2 regions of the Duganella paludis genome follow, and region 1 is predicted to be linked to the other one. Evidence: predicted binding sites of a transcription regulator. Region 1 holds the regulator's gene; the other holds the start of a gene.
What was found. The regulator FliA, encoded in region 1, starts transcription of late flagellar genes. The targets are predictions, from matches to a motif close to CTAAAGTTTNNNNNNNNNNNGCCGNTA.
Positions count from the first base shown of each region.

Region 1 (8,457 bases):
ATTCCACCGATGATCTTGCCCGGCCGCCATCGATAATGGCAAGGTCAAGACTAACCCACGCATCAGGCAGACCCCATGGCAGACGACAGCGACGCAGAAAAGACCGAACCCGCGTCAGCGAAGCGCCTCGAGCAGGCGCGTGAAGAAGGCGACGTTCCCCGTTCGCGGGAAGTGGCGACGTTTACCGTGCTGATGGCGGCCGGCGCCGGCCTGTGGATGACGGGCGACGGCCTGGTCGGCCAGCTGCATTCGGCCCTGGTGTCGGGCCTGACCCTGGACCAGGAACAAATTTTCAACGCCGACGTGCTGTTCCGCCGCATCGGCATGGACGTGGTGCGCGTGCTGATCGCCTGCCTGCCGTTGGGCGTGGCGGTGATGCTGGTGGCGCTGGCCTCGCCGCTGCTGGTGGGCGGCTGGCTGTTCAGCAGCAAGGCCTTCATGCCGAAGTTCAGCAAGCTCAATCCCGTCAGTGGCATCAGCAATATGTTCTCGAAGAACGCGCTGGTGGAGCTGGTCAAGGCGATACTGAAGACGGTGGTGGTCGGCTTCGTCACCTGGATGGTGGTGATGAAGTACAAGGATGCGGTGATTGGCCTGTCGGTCGAGCCGCTCAAGCTCGGCATCGGCCACACGCTCAATATGCTGGCCAGCAGCTTCCTGTTCATCGTCGGCGCGCTGGGCCTGATCGCCGCCATCGACGGCCCGTACCAGATGTGGCATTACGCCGACAAGCTGAAGATGACGCGCCAGGAGCTGATCCAGGAATCCAAGGAATCGGACGGCAATCCACAGATCAAGGCCAAGATCCGCCAACTGCAGCGCGAGATGGCCAAGCGCCGCATGATGGCCGACGTCCCGACCGCCGATGTGGTGGTGACCAACCCGACCCACTACGCGGTGGCGCTGAAGTACAACGACGGTATGCGCGGCGCACCGAAAGTGGTGGCCAAGGGCACCGACGAGGTGGCCGCCAAGATCCGCGAAATCGCCAAGGAGAACAAGGTCGCCATCCTGGAAGCGCCGGCGCTGGCGCGCGCGCTGCACAAGCATACCGAGATCGGCGACGAGATTCCGGAACAGTTGTACGCCGCCGTGGCTGAAGTGCTGGCCTATGTGTTCCAGCTGCGCGTGTTCAACCGTGGCGGCGGCAACCGTCCGGACGTGCCGAAGAAACTCGATGTGCCGCCGACCATGGACCCGCTCGATCCAGCTTTCATTCCCAAGCACGGCACGCCACCAGATTTGACTAACGGAGCACCAGTATGAACGCCCTCAGCAATATGAAGTTACCGCCATGGCTGCAAGGCCTGGCCAATTCGAAGAACAAGGGCAGCGTGGCGGCGCCGATACTGATCATCATGTTGCTGGCGATGATGATCCTGCCGTTGCCGGCGTTTGTGCTCGACATGTTCTTCAGCTTCAATATCGCGCTGTCGGTGATCGTGCTGCTGACTTCGCTGTACACGGTCAAGCCGCTGGACTTCATGTCCTTCCCGACCATCCTGCTGGTGTCGACCATGTTGCGCCTGTCGCTGAACGTGGCCTCCACCCGCGTGGTGCTGACCGAAGGCCACACCGGCGCCGACGCGGCCGGTAAGGTGATCGAGGCCTTCGGCCACTTCCTGATCGGCGGTAACTATACGGTCGGTATCGTGGTGTTCGTGATTCTGACCATCATCAACTTTGTGGTGGTGACCAAGGGTGCGGGCCGTATCGCCGAGGTGGGCGCGCGTTTCGCCCTGGATGCGATGCCGGGCAAGCAGATGGCGATCGACGCCGACCTGAACGCGGGCCTGATCGGCGAAGCGGAAGCCAAGAAGCGCCGCAGCGAAGTGTCGATGGAAGCCGAGTTCTACGGCGCCATGGACGGTGCCAGTAAATACGTGCGCGGCGATGCCGTGGCCGGTATTCTGGTGACCGTGATCAACGTGGTGGGCGGCCTGCTGGTCGGCCTGATCCAGCACGACATGCCGTTTGCCGACGCCCTGAAAAACTACACGCTGTTGGCCATCGGTGACGGCCTGGTGGCGCAGATTCCTTCGCTGATCATTTCGATCGCGGCCGGTATCGTGGTGTCGCGCGTGGCCAACGACCAGGACATCGGTTCGCAGCTGGTGGGCGAGCTGTTCGCCAAGCCGGAAGTGCTGTACATCACGGCGGCCATCATCGGCGGTATGGGCCTGATTCCGGGCATGCCGAATCTGGTGTTCCTGATGCTGGCCGGCGCGCTCGGTGGTTCGGCCTACCTGATGTCGAAGAAGAAAGTCGAGAAGGCTGCGGCCGAGACGGCGGCGGCGGAAGCCTCGGCCCCGGCTGCCGCAGCGGCGGCGGAGCAGGAGGAAGCCAGCTGGCAGGACGTGATGCCGGTCGATACGCTGGGCCTGGAGGTTGGCTATCGTTTGATTCCGCTGGTGGACAAGACCCAGGGCGGTGAGCTGCTCAAGCGCATCAAGGGTATCCGCAAGAAGTTTGCGCAGGAGGTCGGTTTCCTGGCGCCGCCGGTGCACATCCGCGACAACCTGGAGCTCAAGCCATCGGCCTACCGCATCGCGCTCAAGGGCGTGGAAGTGGGGACGGGCGAGGCTTTCAACGGTCAGTATCTGGCCATCAATCCTGGTATGGCCACCGGCACTTTGCAGGGCCTGGTGACCACCGATCCAGCCTTCGGCCTGCCGGCCGTGTGGATCGATGCCAGCGCGCGCGACCAGGCGCAGGGCATGGGCTACACTGTGGTCGATGCCGGCACGGTGGTGGCGACCCATTTGAACCATCTGATCACCACCCATGCCTCCGAGCTGCTCGGCCGCGCCGAGGTGCAGGCCTTGCTCGATCACCTGAGCAAGGAAGCGCCGAAGCTGGTGGAGGACCTGGTGCCGAAGATGATCCCGCTGTCGACCTTGCAGAAAGTATTGCAGAATCTGTTGACGGAAGGCGTGCATATCCGCGACATGCGCAGCATTATCGAAACCCTGGCCGAGCATGCGGCGCATACCCAGGATTCCGGCGACCTGACGGCGCTGGTGCGCATTGCGCTGGGCCGGGCCATCGTGCAGCAGTTGTTCCCGGGCGCTGGCGAGTTGTCGGTGATGACCTTGGACAATCGTCTTGAGCGTTTGCTGATGCAGGCGCTGGCGGCCAGCGGTGCGGACGGCACCGGCATCGAGCCGGGCTTGGCCGACACCATTGCGCAGCAGGCGGCGTCGGCGGCGCAGCAGCAGGAAGCGCTGGGGCTGACGCCGGTGCTGCTGGTGCCGGGGCCGTTGCGCGCGCTGCTGTCGCGCTTCCTGCGCCGCGCTTTGCCGCAACTGAAGGTGCTGTCGCACGCAGAGATCCCGGAAAGCAAAACCATCCGTGTCACGGCGCTGGTGGGCCAGCAACCAAGCTGAGTTTGATCCGGCCGCTATCGTCGTTCATCCGGGCAGTCTAGACTGCCTGCATGAACGACGACTACGACACGCCGTGGAAAGAAGTGGTCACGCGCTACTTCCCCGAATTCATGGCTTTTTACTTCCCTGATGCGCACGCCGCCATCGACTGGTCGCGCGCGCATGATTTCCTCGACCAGGAATTCGCGGCGCTGTCGTGCGATGCCGAGCTGGGCAAGCGCCTGCTCGACAAGCTGGTGCGCGTGTACCTGCGCGATGGCGGCGAGCATTGGGTGCTGGTGCATCTGGAAGTGCAGGGCTGGCGCGATGCCGCGTTTGCCGAGCGCATCTTCACCTATCACTACCGCGTGTACGACCGCTACCGGCGGCCCCTGGCCAGCATGGCGGTGCTGGCCGATAGCGGCATGCGCTGGCGGCCAGCGTCGTTCGGGTATCGACTGTTGGGCTGCTCAATGCGTTTGGATTTCCCGGTGGTCAAGCTGCGAGACTATGCGCAGGATATGGAATCCCTGATGAGCAATCCTAATCCGTTTGCCCTGGTCACCGCTGCGCACCTGCTGACGCAGCAGACCCAGCACCACTTGCATCAAAGGCGGCACGCCAAATGGCGTTTGGCCAAGCTTCTGTATCAGCGGGACTGGGACAAGCAGCGTATCATCGATTTGTACCGGATGATCGACTGGATGATGCGTTTGCCAGCGTCGTTGGACCGTCGGATCCGCTACGCTGTTCTGCAATTGGAAAGGAGGGAGACCATGACTTACATATCCTCAATTGAACGTATCGGAATGGAGATTGGCCGGAGGCAGGGGCTGGAGGAAGGGCGGCAGGAAGGACGGCAGGAAGGTGGCGCTGCGGTGCTGTCGGCTGTGCTGGCGAAACGCTTCGGGCCGCTCGATGCGGCTGTGGCGGCGCGGCTGGCGCGGGCCGATGTCGGGCAGATGTCGGCCTGGGCGCTTAACTTCGTCGATGCCCGCTCCCTGGACGAGGTTTTCCGCGACTGAATTGCGGCCCATTTCCACCCCTGTTCATCAGATCGTTTCCAGAGTGCATCGTCAATAATGGAAGCATAGGAGTGAAGGCGTCTCGCTGGAAGACGCACTGCTCGATATGCTTCCCTTGAGAGACGGTCATGAACGTTAAAAAATTTACCGCGTCCACTTCCCGCGACGCGCTGCGTAAAGTCCGCGAATCGCTCGGCCCCGACGCCGTGATCCTGTCCAACCGCCAGTCAGACGGCGTGGTCGAAATCCTCGCCCTGGCGAACGACGACGCCGCCTCGCTGGCCATGCCCGCACCGCACTCGCCGATGTCCGAACCGGCGCCTTCGCTGGACCTCGGTCCAGCCACCATCGCCAACGCCCGCATCGAGCCGCGCTTCGATGACGAAGCGTTTGCCCCGCGCGCCCCATTCGCCGCCCAGCCAGCCTTCCAGCCAGCGCCCCAGCCGGCACGCCAGGCCCCGGCCGCCAGCTTGCCGCAGCAGCCGCAGCACCGCGTAGTCGCCTCGCACTCGTCGCTGGCCACCAAGGTTGCCGCAGCAGCGGCCGCGCCGGCGCCAGCGCCAGTAGCGCAGCCGCAGCCGAAAGCCGCACCGGCGTTCGACGCCAGCCAGATCGCCGCCATGGTTTCAGCCGCCGTCGCCAGCGCCAAGCAAAGCGCGGCCGTGGAAATGAGCGGCATGATGAATGAAATCCGCGCCATGCGCGGCATGATGGAAACCCAGCTGGCCGAACTGTCCTGGGGCGCGACGCAAGCGCGTGAACCGCACAAGACCGCCGTGCTGCGCGCCATGCTGGCGGCCGGCTTCTCGGCCAGCCTGTCGCGCTACCTGATCGAAAAACTGCCGGCCAGCCAGCGCGACGCCGCCGACAGCCTGCGCTGGATCAAGACCGTCCTCACCCGCAACCTGCAAACCATGTCGAACGAAGACGCGCTGATCGACCAGGGCGGCGTGTTCGCGCTGGTCGGCCCGACCGGCGTCGGCAAGACCACCAGCACCGCCAAGCTGGCCGCGCGCTGCGTGATGCGCCACGGCCCGGACAAGCTGGCCCTGATCACCACCGACGCCTACCGCATCGGCGCCCACGAACAGCTGCGCATCTACGGCAAGATCCTCGGCGTGATGGTGCACTCGGTGAAAGACGAGGCCGACCTGCGCATCGCCCTGAAGGAACTGAAAAACAAGCACACCGTGCTGATCGACACCGTCGGCGTCAGCCAGCGCGACCAGATGGTGACCGAACAGGTCTCCATGCTGCAGGGCGCCGGCTCCGACGTCAAACGCCTGCTGTGCCTGAACGCCACCGCCACCCAGGAAACCCTGAGCGAAGTGGTGCGCGCCTACCAGGGCAGCGGCCTGGCCGGCTGCATCATGACCAAGCTCGACGAAGCGGCCGCGATCGGCAACGTGCTGGACGTGGTGATCCGCCAGAAGCTCAACCTGTTCTACGTCTCCAACGGCCAGCGCGTGCCGGAAGATCTGCACCTGGCCGATCCGGCCTACCTGATCGACCGTGCTTTCAAGCTGAAACGCGATGTCGCCGAAACCCAGTATCTCGATGCGGAGCTGCCTCTGCTGATGAGCAACGCCAACAACGAACACGGCGCGCGCGAGGTGCATCTTGGCTAATTTTAATTTCGACCAGGCCGAAGGCCTGCGCCGCATGCTGGCGGGGCCGCGTCCCCGCATCGTCACCTTCCTGTCGGCCGCGCCGCAGGACGACAAGGGTTCCATGCTGGTCAACCTGGGCGCCTCGCTGGCCCGCGCCGGCAACGACGTGCTGATCGTCGACGCCTGCGCCAGCGCCCACGGCGTGGCCTCGCGCCTCGGCGTCGACGGCGGCCACAGCCTGCTGAACGTGGCACGCCAGGAATGCGCGCTGAACCAGGTGATCCACCCGGTGCCGCAAGGGTTCTCTGTGGTGTCCATGACACGCGGCGCCATGCGCGCCGGCCCCGACGAAACGCGGCGCCTGGCCAAGGCCTTCGACGTCATGGCCAAGCAGACCGGCATGGTGCTGGTGGATGGCGAATTCGACGGCGACGCCTTCCCGGTGCCGGTGATGGCCAGTTCGGAAATCGTGGTGCAGGTGTCCAACAGCGCCGCCTCGATCAAGGCTGCCTACAGCATGATCAAGCGCCTGAACCAGGAACTGGGCCGCCGCCCGTTCGGAATTCTGGTCACCGGGGCTTCCGAATCGGAAGCAAAGGTGGTATACGATAATATGGCACAGGCAGCCAGCCGTTACCTGGCCGTCAACCTCGTTTCCATGGGGTCGGTGCCGGCGGATGAATACCTGCAACGTGCTGCGCGCTTGGGGCGCGCGGTGGTCGATGCGTTTCCGCTGGCCGGTGCTTCGGTCGCGTTTCGTCAACTGGCGGGACGCTTCGCGCTGGGAGGGAATAGCCAGCTCAGTGCGTAACTAGACACAATAAGACAAAAATTATTCGAATGTATACGGTAAAAGGGAAAGCGGACAAGGATACCTTACTGACGGAGCATATGCCGTTGGTCAAGCGCTTGGCCCACCACATGAAGGCGAAGCTGCCGCCCAGCGTCGAAGTCGACGATCTGGTGCAAGCCGGGATGATCGGCCTGCTCGATGCCATCAGCCGTTACGAAGAAACGCACGGCGCGCAATTTGAAACCTACGCGGTGCTGCGCATCCGCGGCGCCATGCTGGACGAGTTGCGCAACAGCGACTGGCTGCCGCGCTCGCTGCGCCAGAACATGCGCAAGGTCGAGGCGGCGATGTCCACCTTGCAGCAGCGCCTGGGCCGGCCGCCGAGCGAATCGGAAGTAGCCAAGTCGCTCAAGCTGTCGCTGGCCGACTACCAGGAAATGCTGGGCGACGGCGGCGGCCACCAGCTGGTCTACTACGAAGATTTCCACGACGACGACGGCAACGACAGCTTCCTGGACCGCTACGCGGCCGACGACGACGCCGATCCGCTGCGTTCGCTGCTCGACGGCGACTTCCGCCAGGCCGTGATCGACGCCATCGACATGCTGCCGGAGCGCGAGAAAATGTTGATGGGCCTGTACTATGAAGAGGAGCTCAACTTGAAAGAAATCGGCGCCGTGATGGGCGTATCGGAATCACGCGTATCGCAATTGCATACGCAAGCCGTGGCGCGCCTGCGCGCCTCACTGCGGGAGCGGTCTTGGACTGGGCCAGCGTAGCCGGCGTGCTGGTGGCGCTGGCCGGCATCGTCATCGGCCAGGGCCTCGAAGGCGGCAAGCTCAGCTCGCTGCTACAGCCGGCCGCCTTCGCCATCGTGGTGATCGGTACTTTGGGTGCGGTACTGCTGCAGACCCGCATGAAAACCTTTTTGCGCGGCCTGCGCATGCTGCGCCTGGTGTTCGCGCCGCCGCCCGACAGCCGCGCCGCGCTGGCGCGCGACATCAACGCCTGGAACCTGGCGGCGCGCCGCGACGGCTTGCTGTCGCTGGAGCGCTACATGCTCGCCTCCAAGGACAAGTTCAACACCAAGGGCCTGCGCCTGATCGTCGACGGCATCGCGCCGGACAAGCTGCGCCAGCTGCTCGACACCGAAATCACCGCCTATGAAACGGAAGAACGCCAGGCGGTGCGCATCTGGGAATCGGCGGCCGGCTATTCGCCCACCATCGGCATCCTGGGCGCGGTGCTGGGCCTGATCCACGTGATGGAAAACCTGACCGATCCGAGCAAGCTCGGTTCCGGCATAGCGGTGGCCTTCGTCTCGACGATTTACGGCGTCGGCCTGGCCAACCTGTTCTTCTACCCGATCGCCAACAAGCTCAAGGCCATCGTCACGCAGGCCGTGCACCAGCAGGAGATTGCGGCGGCGGTGTTCTACGACATCGCCACCGGCGACCACACGCGGGTGATCGACGAGCGCATCGCCACACTGTTGCGGGAGCACTGAGATGCAGCACCGGCGCGCGCGCAGGAAGTTCGACGACGAACCGGAGAACCACGAGCGCTGGCTGATCTCCTACGCCGACTTCATTACGCTGCTGTTCGCCTTTTTTGTGGTGATGTATGCGATTTCGGCGGTCAACATCGGCAAGTACCGGGTGTTT
Region 1 is NZ_CM136922.1:1,550,385-1,558,841, reverse strand. Features, by position in the region: gene flhB (flagellar biosynthesis protein FlhB) at 76-1,266, shown strand; gene flhA (flagellar biosynthesis protein FlhA) at 1,263-3,386, shown strand; gene ACXZ1M_RS06990 (RpnC/YadD family protein) at 3,437-4,390, shown strand; gene flhF (flagellar biosynthesis protein FlhF) at 4,519-6,018, shown strand; gene ACXZ1M_RS06980 (MinD/ParA family ATP-binding protein) at 6,011-6,811, shown strand; gene ACXZ1M_RS06975 (RNA polymerase sigma factor FliA) at 6,841-7,572, shown strand; gene ACXZ1M_RS06970 (flagellar motor protein) at 7,554-8,300, shown strand; gene motD (flagellar motor protein MotD) at 8,302-8,457, shown strand, end outside.

Region 2 (8,457 bases), 3.2 Mb from region 1:
GAAAAAGCACGCCGCGAGCGCGAGCGCACCGCCAGCCTGAAAGGCATCCTCAGCTACAGCTGGTCGCCGGACGGCAAGCGCCTGCTGGTGCCGATCGCCGGCAACCTGTACCTGATCGACGCCGCCAAGCCCGATGAAGCGCGCATGGTCGCCTCGGGCAATGTGCTCGATCCAAAGATTTCGCCGCAAGGCCGCTACGTGTCCTTCGTGCGCGACCAGAACCTGTTCGTGATCGAACTGGCCACCGGTAAGGAAAAGCAACTGACCACCGACGGCAAGGGAACCATCCACAACGCCGAAGCCGAGTTCGTGGCGCAGGAAGAAATGAGCCAGACCACCGGCTACTACTGGGCGCCGGACGATTCCGCCATCGCCTACAAGCGCTACGACGAAGCGCCGGTGCCGGTGGTGCGCCGCTTTGAAATCTTCGCCGACCGCACCGAAGTGGTCGAGCAGCGCTACCCTGCCGCCGGCGATCCGAACGTGCTGGTGCAGCTGAAGATCGTCTCGCCGACCACCGGTGAAATCCGCGACGTGGCGCTGGGCGCCGAGCAGGATATCTACCTGGTGCGCGCCGACTGGAGCGCCAACAGCAAGGCCTTGCTGTTCCAGCGCCAGACCCGCGACCAGAAGAAGCTGGAGCTGATCTCGGTCGATGCCGCCACCCTGGCGCAGAAAGTACTGATCACCGAAACCTCGCCGACCTGGGTCAGCATCTTCGACGACCTGCGCTTCCTCTCGGATAACAAGGGCTTCATCTGGGCTTCGGAACGCAGCGGCCGCAAGCACCTGTACCTGTACGATATGAACGGCAAGCTCAAGCACGCCATCAGCGCCGGCAACTGGGGCATCGACCGTCTGCTGGCGCTCGATGAAAAGAACGGCCGCGTCTACGTGCAATCGAACCGCGACGCGGTGATCGACAGCCAGACCTACGCGCTCAAACTCGACGGCGGCAGCGCCGACAAGCCGGTACGCCTGACCCAGGGCGACGGCTGGCACGATTCCTCCTTCGCCCGCAACGGCGAAGTGTTTGTCGACACCTATTCGAGCCCGGACACACCGCCGCAAGTGAGCATCCGCCGTCCCGACGGCGCCATGATCCAGTGGCTGGAGCACAACGAACTGAACGCCAGCCACCCTTACGGCAAGTACCTGGACGCGCACCTGAAAACCGAATACGGCACGCTGAAAGCCAAGGACGGCCAGACCCTGTACTACTCGATCGTCAAGCCGAGCGGCTTCGACGCCTCGAAAAAATACCCGGTCTACCTGTCTACCTACGGCGGCCCGCATTCGCAGCACGTCTCGCGCAAGTGGGGCAACTTCTTCGACCAGTACATGGCGCAGCAAGGCTTCGTGGTGTGGCGCCTGGATAACCGTGGCTCCTACCGTCGCGAGCGCGCCTTCACCGACGCCAACTACCTGCAACTGGGCCGCGTGGAAGTGGAAGACCAGTTGACCGGCATCGAGTGGCTGGGCCAGCAAAGCTTTGTCGACGCCAAGCGCATCGGTGTGTTCGGCTGGAGCTACGGCGGCTTCATGACCTTGCGCCTGCTGGCGGAAGCTTCGGACAAGATCGCCATGGGCGTATCGGTGGCGCCGGTCACCGACTGGACGCTGTACGACACCCACTACACCGAGCAGTTCATGGGCACGCCGAAAGACAATGCGGCAGGCTATGCCTACAGCGGCGTGTATTCGCATCTGGATGGGTTGAAGTCGCCGCTGCTGCTGATGCACGGCATGGCCGATGACAACGTGCTGTTCACCAACACCACGCGCATGATCGACGCGCTGGTCAAGCGCAATGTGCACTTCGAGCTGATGACCTACCCGGGTGGCAAGCACGGCATCTCCGGCCGCGCGCCGCAGCGCCATGTGTACGGCAACATCGAAGCCTTCTTCAAGAAGAACCTGAAGCCAGGTGAATAAAAACGAAAAAAGCCGCTGAAATCAGCGGCTTTTTTTTCGAACTTTTTCGAACATCAGCAACGATTAACGGTTGCCTTTGTTGATTTCGTTCACGGTGTCCTTGACGGCTTCTTTAGCGTCGCCATAGCCCTTCTGGATTTTGCCTTCAGCCTGTTTGTTCAGGCCCTTGGCTTGCTGTTCGGAGCTGCCAACCAGTTTGCCGGCTTCTTCCTGAATTTTACCGCCGACGTCTTTCAGTTTACCTTCGACTTGATCCTTGTTCATGATGAACTCCTTTGTAGCGGATGGTCACTCAGCCCAGTGCTGTGTGCATGGATTCCACTATAGGCCACTCATCACTTCGTTTCTGTGCGGTCCCGTACGCAACGCCAAACACTGGCCAACCACGGCTGCTGGTCGCACGGTAAACCAGGTGGACGGTAGTAATGTTGGACTTCGACAAAGCCTGCTGCGGTCAAGTAACGCTTCCAGGTTTCATAGTCGTAGTAGCTGCCGTAACGCGGCCCGTTCCATCCCTCGCGATTGTCGCCGCGCGGATTGGAACTGAACAGCACACCGCCGGTTTTCAGCGTCGCATGCAAGTCACGCAGCACGTGCGGCAAGGCCGCGCTCGGCACGTGGAACAGCGAGGCGTTGGCGTAGACGCCATCAAAATATTCGGCCGGCAAATCGAGCTGGACGAAATCCTGGTGCCACACGTCGCAACCGCTGAACGCACGGGCCATTTCCACGAACCGCGCCGAGCCGTCGATACCGACCGCCTCGTGACCCATGGCCGTGAACGCCTTCAAGTCGCGGCCCGGCCCGCAGCCCAGGTCCAGCAGGCGGAACGGCGCCGCCACCTCGATCGCATCAAGCAAGGCGGCGATGTTCTGGCTCACGTCATGGTCGATGGTGCCGGCAAAGAATTGCTCGGCCGTTTGCTCGTAGTGGCGCAGCGTGGTCTGGGTAATGTCTTCGATATTTTCGGTGCTCATGGCCGCAGTATAAGTGGGCGCATACTGAAAAGCGACGCTTCCCCACCAAATCTCTTCTGTCACGCGAGGAATCGCTATATAGTTAGCCTATAGCAACGCGCTTATCAACGAGGAGATAAATATGAAACTTGATGCCCTGTTCCAGAATCCAACTGCGTTGCCCACCGCGCCTAAAGTCGTGGAAGAGCTGATCAGCAGTTTCGACAAGGCCAGCGTCTCGACCGAAGAGATCGCAAAGAAATTGTCGACGGATCCGGTGCTGAGCGCCAAGCTGCTGCGTCTGGCCAATTCCGCGTACTATCACGTATCGCGCAGCATCGGCACCGTCGAAGACGCCGTGCTGATGCTCGGTTTTGTCACCGTCCGCACGCTGGTCATCAGCTCCGGCCTGGTCAGCGGTTTCAAGACCGTGCCCGGCCTCGACCTGAAGCAATTCTGGAAGTACAGCCTGTACACCGCCGTCTCGGCTAAATGGATCGCCAAGAAAACCAAGGAAAACACCGACCTCGCCTTCACCATCGGCATGATGCACGCCATCGGCCAGCTGGTGATCCACTCGGCCGCGCCGGAACAGGCCATGGCGCTCGACAAAGTGGCCGGTCCGCTGGACTCGCGCCGTCTGGATGCGGAACAGGCCTCGCTGGGCTACACCTTCGCCGACGTCGGCGCGGAACTGGCCAAGCGCTGGAAGTTCCCGACCACCTTCTCGGAAACCATCCTGGCCTTCCCCGAGCCGCACCACAATGGCGAGCTGAACCGTTTGGCGGCCGTGGTGTCGCTGGCGGCCTGGCGCGCGCGCGTGGCGCTGGCCGAGCTGAACGATGACGAAATCGCCGCCTGCTACCCGACCGATCTGGCCGAAGAACTGGGCCTGGAAGACAACGCCCTGATCGACGACATGCCATCGCCGGACGAACTGTCTGCAGGCCTGGAAGAGCTGGTCAAATAAACACGATTGGTTTTAAACCATCGGAATCCGCCTGTTTTTGGTTGCAGGCGGATTTTTTTTCGACTTTTTTCAATTATTTTTCAAAAAGGCCTAAAGTTCCCGTTTAAGGCGACGTTAATCAGGACATGCGGTAATCCGTTTAACCAAGCCAGGTGGAATTATGACCTCTTCCGAAGTTCTCTCGATGTACGAAAATATTGCCGGATTGACCAATCAAATGGCGGCCGCTGCACGCATGGGAGATTTGGACAGTCTGGGCCAGCTGGAAACCCAGTGCGCCGCTGAAGCGCGCGCGGTGAGCACCGGCGTACCGGCATTGGGCGGTGCGCAGCGCCTGCGCAAGATCGACCTGCTGAAACAGATTCTGGCCAACGACCGCGAAATTCGCGACGCTACCGATCCTTGGATGAACAACATCCCTGGCATGTCCCGTCAATAAAAACCGCAGCACCAAAGATAAAAGCGCCGAATCCGGCGCTTTTTTTTCGTCTTGCTAAAAGGTTAGGCAGTCAGCGTCAGACGCAGCGATAGTGCGATGCCCTGCGCCGCTTTGTTGATTTCGTCCAGCGACGGGAAGCTCGGGGCGATACGGATGTGACGGTCCTTCGGGTCCAGGCCATATGGGAAGGCTGCGCCGGCCGGCGTCAGCGTGATGCCGGCTTCCTTCGCCAGCGCCACCGTGCGCTTGGCCGCGCCGTCCGGGGTCACCAGATCGATGAAGTAGCCGCCTTTAGGACGGGTCCACGACACGCCTTCAACGTCACCCAGCAAAGCCTCGAACTGTTCCAGCACCGCATCAAACTTCGGCTTGAGCAGTTGGCGATGTTTTTCCATTAACGCTTCCACGGTCGGCAGGTCTTTCAGGAAACGCACGTGGCGCAGCTGGTTGATCTTGTCCGGGCCGATACTGCGCAGGCCCGCATACTTGGTCCACCACGCGATATTGGCCGGCGAGCCCGCCAGCGCCGCTACGCCCGAACCGGCCCAGCTCACCTTCGACGACGATGCAAACACGATCGCGCGGTCCGGGTTGCCGGCCTGGACGCACGCATCCAGAATGCTGGCCACGGCTTGCTTGCCTTCGCCCAGATGGTGGAAGCGATAGGCGTCGTCCCACATCAGGCGGAAGTCCGGCGCTGCGGTTTTCATGGCCGCCAGACGGGCCACGGTTTTGTCCGAGTACACGACGCCGCCCGGATTGCTGTACTTCGGCACGATCCACATGCCTTTGATGCTGGCGTCCTCGGCCACCAGTTTTTCCACCAGGTCCATGTCCGGGCCGTCTTCGTTCATCGGCACGTTGATCATCTTGATGCCGCGCGCTTCGCAGATGGCGAAGTGGCGGTCATAGCCTGGCACAGGGCACAGGAAGGTGACAGGATTCTGCACCCACGGCGCATGACCGGGCACGCCGTTCAGCAGCGCGTAGACGATCACATCGTGCATCAGCGACAGGCTGGAGCTGCTGTCGACTACCACTTGCGCGGCAGGCACATCCAGCAGCTGGCCAAACAGTGCGCGCGCTTCCGGCAGGCCGATGGTGCCGCCGTAGTTGCGGCCGTCCGTGCCGTCGGCGGCGGTGTAGCCGTCCACTGCATCCAGCAGCGTGTTGGACAGATCCAGCTGCTCAGGTGCCGGCTTGCCGCGCGACATGTCGAGCTTGAGGCCGAGTTGTTTGAAGGCTTGGTATTGTGCTTGGTAGTCTACTGCGCTCATTGGTGGGCTCTTTCAATGTGGGGAAAATACTATACCCCATATTGCCAGAATGAACTCAGAGCTTCCTGCTATATGCTTATTCGGATTGCGCATTACGCGTTGGATGCGGCGGCCTCGGGTGTGTCTTCGGCGACCGGTTCGGTTTTCGGCGTTTCGACTTTTTTCTTGCGGAAGCCTTGCCAGATTTTCAGCGGGCCACGGCCGGCGCTCTTCTTATGCCAGAAGATCAAACCGGCGCCCAGCAGCGCCACCAGGCCGACGCCGCCGGCGATCAGCGGGATGGTGTAGTTGGTCGCTTGCTCGGGCTGTTTTTCCTTTTCCTTCTTGTACTTCAGCTTGGGCAGCACGCGCACCTGCTTGGTCGGCACGGATGCCGCCGAGGCAGCCGATGCCGCGCCACTCGCCGCCGCCTCGCCGGAAGACGCCTGCGCCGCGTGCGACTCCGTCTCACCTTGCGCCGACAAACTGGCCGACGCCTGCGCGGACGAAGCATCTTTACCACCAGCCGCCTTCGCTGGCGCCGAGGCCGAAGCTGCCGACGCGTGGGCGGAGCCCGCTGCCGCTGCCGCTGCCGACGCCGACGCGTGGCCGGAAGCCGCCGCAGGCGCCGATGCTGTAGCTGACGCCGACGCGTGTCCGGGAGCAAGTGCCGACGCGTGGCCCGAGCCCGCTGCGGGCGCCGAGGCTGCGGCCGCCGCCGCGTGGCCGGGGGTGGGCGCCGAAGACGCCGCCCCCGCCGCCGCCCGCGTCGCAGCCGCAGTCGGGGCCGAGGCCGGAGCGGGAACCGACGCTGGCGCTGCGCTTGCCGCCGCCGGAGCGGTCGCCTTCGCAGCGCCGGTCTTCGCCGCCGCGCCGCCGATTGCGCCTTGCACGGCCTTCAGCCTTGCCTCCAGCTCGACCAACTTGCCGGACAATTCCGCATTATGCTGATCCAGCGCCACGCACTCCTTGGCGCTCATCCCGGTGGGCGCGCACGAAGCCGGCGCGGGCCGCTTCACGCCCTTGGGCAACGGCAGCGGCGCAAGCGGCAACAAAGCCTGCGCCACACCCACCGGCACCTCCGAAGACTCTTCCCTGGCAGACGGTTTCATCGGCTTGCCATCCGCCGACACCATCACGCCCGCAATCCTGCGCGCCGCCGCCTTCACCTCGCCCGGCACGCCAACCTGCGCCTCATGCATGGAAGGCAACGGCGCCGGCTTGATCCGATCCCGCGCCGGAGCCGTTGGCGCCGCCACCTGCGCGGCGCTTGCCGACGCTGCCGACGTCGCCGACGTCGACGCTACAGGCCCTGCCGCCCCAGGCGCCGCACTAGTTGCCGCCGCAGCTACCGGCGTTGTGCCAGCGGATGCTGCCGCCGCCCGCGCCGCCCTGGCCTGCGCAGCAATCTGCTCCGCTTGGGCCGGCGTCATGGCGCTAGCCAGCGGCACCGCTGGCGCAGCCGGCACCGCCATCACCACAGGCGCCGGCGGTGGCGGCGGATTCGGATCACGCTGCAACCACACGGTCGCCAAGCGCACCTCCTGCTTGCCCGGCACACCCAACTCCACATACAGATGCACAAAATCCGCATCCACCACCCGCGAGGTGGAAACATGCAGCACCGGCTTGCCGCCGCGCCGCTCCACCGCCATCTGCACCGACGCCAGCGCCGGATTCATCTTCACATTGGCGCCGCGATACACATCCGCCTGCGCCAATCGCACCTGCAAGCCGCCCACCTCCTCCGGCGTCAGCGACATCAGGTCGATATCGACCGCCAGCGGCTGGCCGATATACGAACGCGGCGCGATGTCCCCCAATTCCGCCGCCGACGCCCCGAGGGAGCCGAACGCCAGAGCCAACGTGCACAGCGAAGTGGTTAATTGCTTGTACTGCATCATTTTATGAATCGAGGTCAGGCGATATTTTCTGAAGTGTAACTGCTATAACGGCCAATTTTCCCGATTTTGTAGCCCTCAGATAATTTTTCCGAACTGCGCTACACTAAAACCACCCAATTCCCCGCAAAGGATTCCTCATGAGCACCCGTAGCGAACGCGACAGTTTCGGCCCGATCGACGTCCCCGACCACCAACTGTGGGGCGCCCAAACCCAGCGCTCCCTCGAGCACTTCCGCATCTCCACCGAGAAAATGCCGCTGGAACTGGTGCACGCCCTGGCCAGCGTCAAGCGCGCCGCCGCCCGCGTCAACCTCGACCTCGGCCTGCTGGAAGGACCGAAAGCCATCGCCATCACCCAGGCCGCCGACGAGATCCTGGCCAACCAGCACCCCAGCGAATTCCCACTGGCCGTCTGGCAAACCGGTTCCGGCACCCAGTCCAACATGAACATGAACGAAGTGCTGGCCAACCGCGGTTCCGAGCTGATGGGCGGCGTGCGCGGCGAGCGCCGCGTGCTGCATCCGAACGACGACGTCAACAAAGGCCAATCGTCGAACGACATCTTCCCCACCGCGATCCACGTGGCCGCCGCGCTGGCGCTGGCCCACAACGTGCTGCCGGCGCTGAAACAGCTGCGCGACAGCCTGCACGCCAAGGCCCAGGCCTTCGCCGATATCGTCAAGATCGGCCGCACTCACCTGCAGGACGCCACGCCGCTGACGCTGGGCCAGGAATTCTCCGGCTACGTCGCCCACCTGGACTTCGCCGAACACGCCATCAACGCCGCCCTGCCGGGCGTGCTGCAACTGGCGGCCGGCGGCACGGCGGTCGGCACCGGCCTGAACGCGCACCCTGAATACGCCACCCGCATCGCAGCCGAACTGGAGCACGCGCTGCACCTGCCGTTCAAAACCGCCGACAACAAGTTCGCCGCGCTGGCCGGCCACGACGCCTTGCTCTCAGCCCACGGCGCGCTGAAAACCTTGGCCGCCGCGCT
Region 2 is NZ_CM136922.1:4,789,733-4,798,189, reverse strand. Features, by position in the region: gene ACXZ1M_RS21130 (S9 family peptidase) at 1-1,935, shown strand, start outside; gene ACXZ1M_RS21125 (CsbD family protein) at 1,999-2,199, opposite strand; gene ACXZ1M_RS21120 (class I SAM-dependent methyltransferase) at 2,271-2,912, opposite strand; gene ACXZ1M_RS21115 (HDOD domain-containing protein) at 3,034-3,861, shown strand; gene ACXZ1M_RS21110 (flagellar protein FliT) at 4,022-4,300, shown strand; gene ACXZ1M_RS21105 (aminotransferase class I/II-fold pyridoxal phosphate-dependent enzyme) at 4,363-5,577, opposite strand; gene ACXZ1M_RS21100 (type IV pilus assembly protein FimV) at 5,670-7,460, opposite strand; gene fumC (class II fumarate hydratase) at 7,598-8,457, shown strand, end outside.
Region 2: ACXZ1M_RS21110 (flagellar protein FliT) is a predicted target of FliA. The motif match lies at 3,952-3,978, and genes of this name have one in related genera.